DNA from 3 places in the Enterococcus sp. AZ163 genome. Region 2 is predicted to be linked to each of the others. Evidence: predicted binding sites of a transcription regulator. Region 2 holds the regulator's gene; each other region holds the start of a gene.
What was found. The regulator HrcA, encoded in region 2, represses chaperone genes, less so after heat shock. The targets are predictions, from matches to a motif close to TTAGCACTCNNNNNNNNNGAGTGCTAA.

Region 1: a site for HrcA is predicted at 1,221-1,247, ahead of groES (co-chaperone GroES). Genes of this name have one in related genera too.
Region 3: a site for HrcA is predicted at 1,235-1,261, ahead of clpP (ATP-dependent Clp endopeptidase proteolytic subunit ClpP). Genes of this name have one in related genera too.

What each region holds. Positions count from the first base shown of each region.
Region 1 is NZ_JBIPAO010000001.1:2,056,467-2,058,737, reverse strand. It holds gene groL (chaperonin GroEL) at 1-878, opposite strand, end outside; gene groES (co-chaperone GroES) at 899-1,183, opposite strand; gene IGI46_RS09730 (CPBP family intramembrane glutamic endopeptidase) at 1,385-2,032, shown strand; gene IGI46_RS09725 (NAD(P)-dependent oxidoreductase) at 2,102-2,271, shown strand, end outside.
Region 2 is NZ_JBIPAO010000001.1:3,152,112-3,154,382, reverse strand. It holds gene hemW (radical SAM family heme chaperone HemW) at 1-607, shown strand, start outside; gene hrcA (heat-inducible transcriptional repressor HrcA) at 730-1,770, shown strand; gene IGI46_RS15135 (hypothetical protein) at 1,785-1,985, shown strand; gene grpE (nucleotide exchange factor GrpE) at 2,046-2,271, shown strand, end outside.
Region 3 is NZ_JBIPAO010000001.1:2,224,273-2,226,543, reverse strand. It holds gene IGI46_RS10490 (glycerophosphodiester phosphodiesterase) at 1-570, opposite strand, end outside; gene IGI46_RS10485 (hypothetical protein) at 591-1,106, opposite strand; gene clpP (ATP-dependent Clp endopeptidase proteolytic subunit ClpP) at 1,299-1,895, shown strand; gene IGI46_RS10475 (DNA/RNA non-specific endonuclease) at 1,960-2,271, opposite strand, start outside.

The DNA.
Region 1 (2,271 bases), 1.1 Mb from region 2:
AGAACTGCAATATCTTCCAACATTGCCTTACGACGATCGCCAAAGCCAGGAGCTTTAACCGCTACAACATTAAATGTTCCACGGATTTTGTTCAATACTAAAGTAGGTAGAGCTTCTCCATCCACATCATCAGCAATAATCAACAATGAACGTGATTGTTGCAATACTTGTTCTAGCAGTGGCAAGATATCTTGGATATTAGAGATTTTTTTGTCAGTAATCAAGATATAAGGATTTTCCAAAGCAGCTTCCATTTTATCGTTGTCAGTTACCATGTATTGAGACAAGTAACCACGGTCAAATTGCATACCTTCAACAACGTCTAATTCTGTATCAATTCCTTTAGATTCTTCAATGGTGATAACACCGTCGTTGCCAACTCTTTCCATTGCTTCAGCGATTAACTTTCCTACTTCTTCGCTGCCAGAAGAAACAGCAGCTACTTGAGCAATCGCATCTTTAGAATCAACCTCTTTAGAAATGCTGTGTAATTCTTCAACTGCCGTTTTTGTTGCTAATTCAATTCCGCGGCGAATGCCCATTGGATTTGCACCAGCGGTAACATTCTTCAAGCCTTCGCGGACAATTGCTTGCGTCAATACAGTCGCAGTCGTTGTACCGTCACCAGCAATATCATTTGTTTTAGAAGCAACTTCAGATACAAGTTTTGCTCCCATGTTTTCAAAATGATCTTCTAATTCAATATCTTTAGCAATAGTAACACCATCATTAGTAATTAGTGGTGAACCATATGATTTTTCTAATACAACGTTGCGACCTTTTGGTCCTAAAGTTACTTTTACTGTATCAGCTAATTTATCAACCCCACGTAGCATAGCTGCGCGTGCATCTTCTGAAAATTTAATTTCTTTTGTCATTATTTCTCCACCTCATTTTTTTATTCTACAATAGCCATAATATCTTTGGCAGAAAGAATTAAGTATTCTGTTCCGTCATATTTTACTTCTGTACCAGAATATTTTTCAAACATTACTGTGTCGCCAACCGCTACGGGTATTGGACTTTTTTCACCGTTATCTAACACGTTGCCTTCGCCTACTGCAACAACTTTTGCTGTTTGTGGCTTTTCTTTGGCAGCAGAGGCTAAAACAATGCCGCCTACTGTTTTTTCTTCTTCTTGAGCGACTTCAAGAATGACGCGATCACCTAATGGTTTTAACACGATAAATCCCTCCAAAATAGTAATGATGTTAAAGTCATTAGCACTCGCAACTTCAGAGTGCTAACTTACAGTTATTATCATACCCATTTTTACTTTCTTTTGCAAGTCATACCGTCTCTTTTTTTTAAATTTTCTAAACCAGACTTTTTCTTCATCTGTGCTATAATTGCTAACAAATCTACTAATTAGAAAGGACTGGCTATGACAACTAAAAAATATCTTTTTCTGACTATTTTTACTTACGGACTTGTCTTGTTTTCACCACTCGTTTTTGCACCATTAATTAGTTCAGATGTACAACAATTAATTCAAATTACTACCTATTCCTATATTGTCGGTGCTGTTTTACTACTATTTTACTGGAGGAAAAGCCAAACATTAAATATTGAAAAAAATAGTAGAAGCTGGAAAACCGCAATTATTTTTGGTTTGTCAGGTATCTTCTTATCTATGCTTTTACAGATGGTTTTACTGCAGATTGAAACCCGACTAACAAATCAATCGGTGGCTTCTCAAAATACTCAAAACATTGTTCAGTTGATCAAAGAAAATTCAGTATTTATTATTGCTACTACAGTTGCTGGCCCTATTATGGAAGAACTAGTCTTTCGCAGGGCAATTTTTGGCAGTTTGAATCAACGTTACGGTTTTCTTGTTCCGGCAATAATCAGTTCCCTTCTATTTGCCCTTGCTCACCAGGATGGCCATTACTTATTATACGGTGGATTAGGTCTTTTCTTTTGCTGGTTATTCCAACATACAGGAAAAATTTGGACCTCCATGCTTACTCATGTAGGCATGAATTTAATTGTCATTTTAGCTCAGTTAGCTATACAGCAAACTAGCTGAAAGCCTAACTTTTGCCTTTTTGCACGTTTCCTCCTACACTAAAATTAGTTTAGTTAGGAGGAATTTTTTATGAAATTAGCAATTATTGGTGCCACTGGTCATGCCGGATCTTTGATTCTAAATGAAGCTTTAGAACGACAGATTGACGTAACGGCAATTGTTCGTCATCCTGAGAAGTTAGTGGTGGATATTCCTTACTTAAAGAAAGATTTGTATGACTTAACACAAGATGATTTATC
Region 2 (2,271 bases):
GTTGGACTTACCTCATTATTCGTTGTATTCACTGATTCTGGAAAATAAAACGATGTTCATGAACTGGGTACGCCGGGGCAAGCTGCAGATGCCGGATCAGGAACTGGAGGCTCAAATGTTCCTAGAAACGATTGAAGCCATGACCAAAGCTGGACGTTTGCAATACGAAGTCAGCAATTTTGCCGCACCAGGCTTTGAAAGTCAGCACAATTTAGTTTACTGGAACAATGAAAATTATTATGGAATCGGAGCAGGTGCCAGTGGCTACTTAGGGAATTTACGCTACAAAAATCATGGACCGATTCAACATTATTTAAAGCTCTTAAAAGAGCAGCAGCTGCCAGTGATTGAAGAAGAAATACTCACTCGCAAAGCGCAAATTGAAGAGGAAATGTTTTTAGGTTTGCGGAAGCTGTCAGGGGTGGAAAAACAAAAATTTTATCAAAAATTTAATTGTTCACTAGGGGATATTTATCAAGAAAAAATCGATCAATTAGTTGCTCAAGAGTTATTGGTAGAAACGCCAAAATCCTTGGTGCTAACGCAAAAAGGACTGTTTCGTGGAAATGATGTTTTTGAGCAATTTTTAATCGAAGAAACAAATTAGCACTCTTGTGTCGAGAGTGCTAATTTTTGTATGTTATTGCTTGACTTCTAGTGTCAGTGTGATATATTAGTAATCGAGTTAGCACTTATCAAGAAAGAGTGCTAACCAGAGGGTGAAGAAAAATGTTAACAGAACGACAAAATTTAATTCTTAGTTTAATCATCCAGCATTTTACTACCAACGGACAACCGGTTGGGTCAAAAAAATTGATGGAAGAAGGCGTCAATGCTAGTTCAGCGACTATTCGAAACGACATGAAGGCATTGGAAGAATACGGTTTGTTGGAAAAGACACATTCTTCTTCTGGACGAGTTCCATCCATGAAAGGCTATCGCTATTACGTGGATCATTTATTGACGCCAGCGAAGGTCACGAAGCAAGAGGTGGATCAGATCCGATCTTCTTTAAAAAAAGATATTCATGAGATTGATGATATCATTCAGCAATCTGCGGATATTCTTTCACAGGTAACCAGCTACACTGCTTTTTCATCAGGACCAGAAATGAAAGACCGTAAATTAACGGGTTTTCGAATTGTACCTTTAAATGACAAGCAGATTTTAGCCATTATCGTAACGGATCGTGGCAACGTTGAAAGCCAAGTTTTTCGTATTCCTGACAATGTAGCTAGTAGTGATCTGGAAAAAATGGTCGCGATTATCAATGATCGGTTAGTTGGTGAGCCACTTCTGACAGTGTATCAAAAACTGCGGACGGAAATCCCTATGATTCTGCACAGGTATTTTCAAACCACTGATGGGATCTCAAATTTGTTTGATATCATTTTAAATGAAGCTTTTGAAGAAAAGGTTTTTGTCAGTGGTGGAATGAATATTTTAAATTACAATCATAACCCAGATGTACATCAATTTAAGATGATGTATTCCTTCATGGAAAACCCTAGTGAACTGACACAATTACTGCTACCTTTTAATTCGCCAATCCATATTCGGATAGGCTCGGAACTGGGCAACGAGCTTTTTGAGAACATGAGCCTGATCCAAGCAAGTTACGAGATCGAAGGACATGGAAAGGGTATAATCGGATTGTTGGGACCAGCAAGTATGCCTTATTCCCGAATGTTTAGCTTGATCGATGTATTTCGCAGGGAGTTGGGAGACAAGCTGGCGGATTATTATCGTTCGCTTGATCTTGACCAATAAAGGAGATGCGGATTATGAAAGAAGTCGACAAAGAAGCAGTAGATATGTCTGGCGTATCTGAGGAAGAAGCCGAAGCAACCGCTAAAGCTTTTGAAAATAAAAAAACGAAATATGAGGAATTTTCTGAAGATGCAGTAGATGATTCCGGAATGACTGAAGAACAAACTGAAGCATTTGCGGAAGCATTCGAAGAAAGCAAAGAAGAAAAGAAGTAAATTAGACTCCCTTTTAAATCATCTGAATCAAAAATGAGGGAAGAAAGGTGGGCCCCAACGTTGAGTGAAGAAGAAAAAAATGAGCAACAACAAAATGAGGTTGAAACAAGCGCTGAGGAAATGACGGAAGAAGTAATCGAAGCAAGCCAAGAAGAACTTTTGCAAGCAAAAGTAGAGGAACTTGAAGACCAATACTTGCGAGCAAGAGCAGAAATTGCCAATATTACCAATCGCAACCGCAATGAAAGAGAACAGCTGCAAAAATACCGTTCTCAGGATTTAGCAA
Region 3 (2,271 bases), 930 kb from region 2:
CCACTCATAGCTGGGATGGATACCTTCGATAAAATCAATTTCTAAAGCCGCTTCAACCTTTGCCCGAGATTTCTTTAAAATCAAATCCAGCTGAGCCTCGGCTTCAATCTCGTGCATGATTCGCAAAGATTCCAGATTGAAGCTGGAATACCAATAAGTAAACGGCCAATCACGACTCTGCATGACCTCTGACAATGCGGCTTCAATATTAGGATAATGGTACTTATCAGTTTTAATTTCAATGTTCAAAATTCCACGATATTGCATTTGCAGCAGCAGGTTCAATACCTCCTGCAAAGTCGAAATTTTAGTAGCTTGATACTTTTTCGCAAACCAGCTGCCCGCGTCCAACTTCTTGATTTCCTCCAAAGTCAATTCGCGAACCAGCCCTTTACCATTAGTTGTTCGTTCCACACTTTCATCGTGAATCACGACCAGGTGCTTGTCTTTTGTCAAATGAACATCCAGCTCAATGCAATCTGCTCCTGCCCGTACAGCTTCTGCAAAGGCCGGCAAAGTGTTTTCTGGATGTGTTCCGCTGCTTCCACGGTGGGCCATAATTAAGGTCACGTAGTCTCACCTCTTACTTTTTACTTTACGTCAAAATAATGGAGTGGTTTTTTCGTCAGCTTACTTAACTGATTTTTCTTTTCATTAATGATTCCCACCAATTCGTCAGAAAAGGATTCCATCACGACACGACCACCCTTATAGGTGTAGCCTCCCATTTTTACGGTTTCTTCCGGCGACAAAATAGACTTCCGCTGCGAAATATTTTTGAAGAACTCTTCAATTAAATAGTTTGGCAAATAAAAATTATTTTGTGCTGCAAATGAGTGAAGATAGATGAAGTCATCAATAGTAATATAACAATCATCAAAAGAATTGAAACGGGCATAGTCTTCCATTAAAACATTCCGTTTTCCTAGCACTTCATTTATTTTTTTATTCAGAAGATTCAATGTTTCGATTTCTTTCACCCGATGTTCCAGGTCTCTTTTACGAATATCTTTTCTTTCTATATATCTGAAAAAAATAACAGCAGCAATTCCGACAATAGCTGCTCCGACCAATACGCCCAATAAGCCGATCAACGCTGTTTTCATTTTGTTCCTCCTCATTGTTTATGCGTTATTAATAGTAACATATTTTCCACTATCTGCGATAGCATTCAAACGTCAAAAAACAAAACTAAAATATTTGACCAAAACTGACCATTGGTGTATACTTTCTTTTAGGATTTAGCCTTTGAATGTGCTAAACTAATATATGACTACATTTTACAAGGAGGATTCACTATGAATTTAGTCCCTACAGTTATCGAACAATCATCCCGCGGTGAACGGGCCTATGACATTTATTCACGTCTATTAAAAGACCGCATCATCATGCTAAGCGGACAAGTAAATGACGATATGGCAAACTCAATTATCGCTCAATTACTTTTCTTGGATGCTCAAGACTCTGAAAAAGACATCTACCTTTACATCAACTCTCCAGGAGGAAGCGTATCTGCTGGTTTAGCGATCTTCGATACGATGAACTTCGTGAAAGCTGATGTTCAAACCATCGTTTTAGGTATGGCTGCATCAATGGGAAGCTTCTTATTGACTGCTGGTACCAAAAGTAAACGGTTTGCATTGCCAAACGCTGAGATCATGATTCACCAACCACTTGGCGGTGCACAAGGTCAAGCGACTGAAATCGAAATTGCGGCTCGTCACATTTTGAAGACCCGCGAACGTTTAAACAACATTTTGGCTGAACGTACTGGCCAACCAATCGAAATCATCGAAAAAGATACTGACCGTGACAACTTCATGACTGCTGAAGAAGCAAAAGCTTACGGCTTGATTGATGAAGTTATGGAAAACAAAGGTTCATTAAAGGGATAAACTGATTAAGGCCGAGACGTTTTGTCTCGGTTTTTTGTTTTGCACAAAAAAGTGAGTAGTCAGCCTACTCACTTTTCTGTGAACGTCCCGTTTGGTAATCAATCGTTACGCCCTCTTGGATATTATAAATGAAGACGTTATAGGAAACTTCATCATCCTCGATGCTCTGTGCTTCCATTTGAACCCCGCGGGCAACTAATTCATTCCCCTCAAAATAGGGAGTTACCCGATAGCGCACATGGTTTCCAGTCTTCTTTAGGTAGTCGGCTACTTGATTCTCATAGACCGTCATTCCCGGCGAATTCAGGCTGCTGGTTGCAGTCATTAAGTTCTTCAGGTTATTATTCTCTCCAGTTAGCCGAAAAGCAATTAAGTG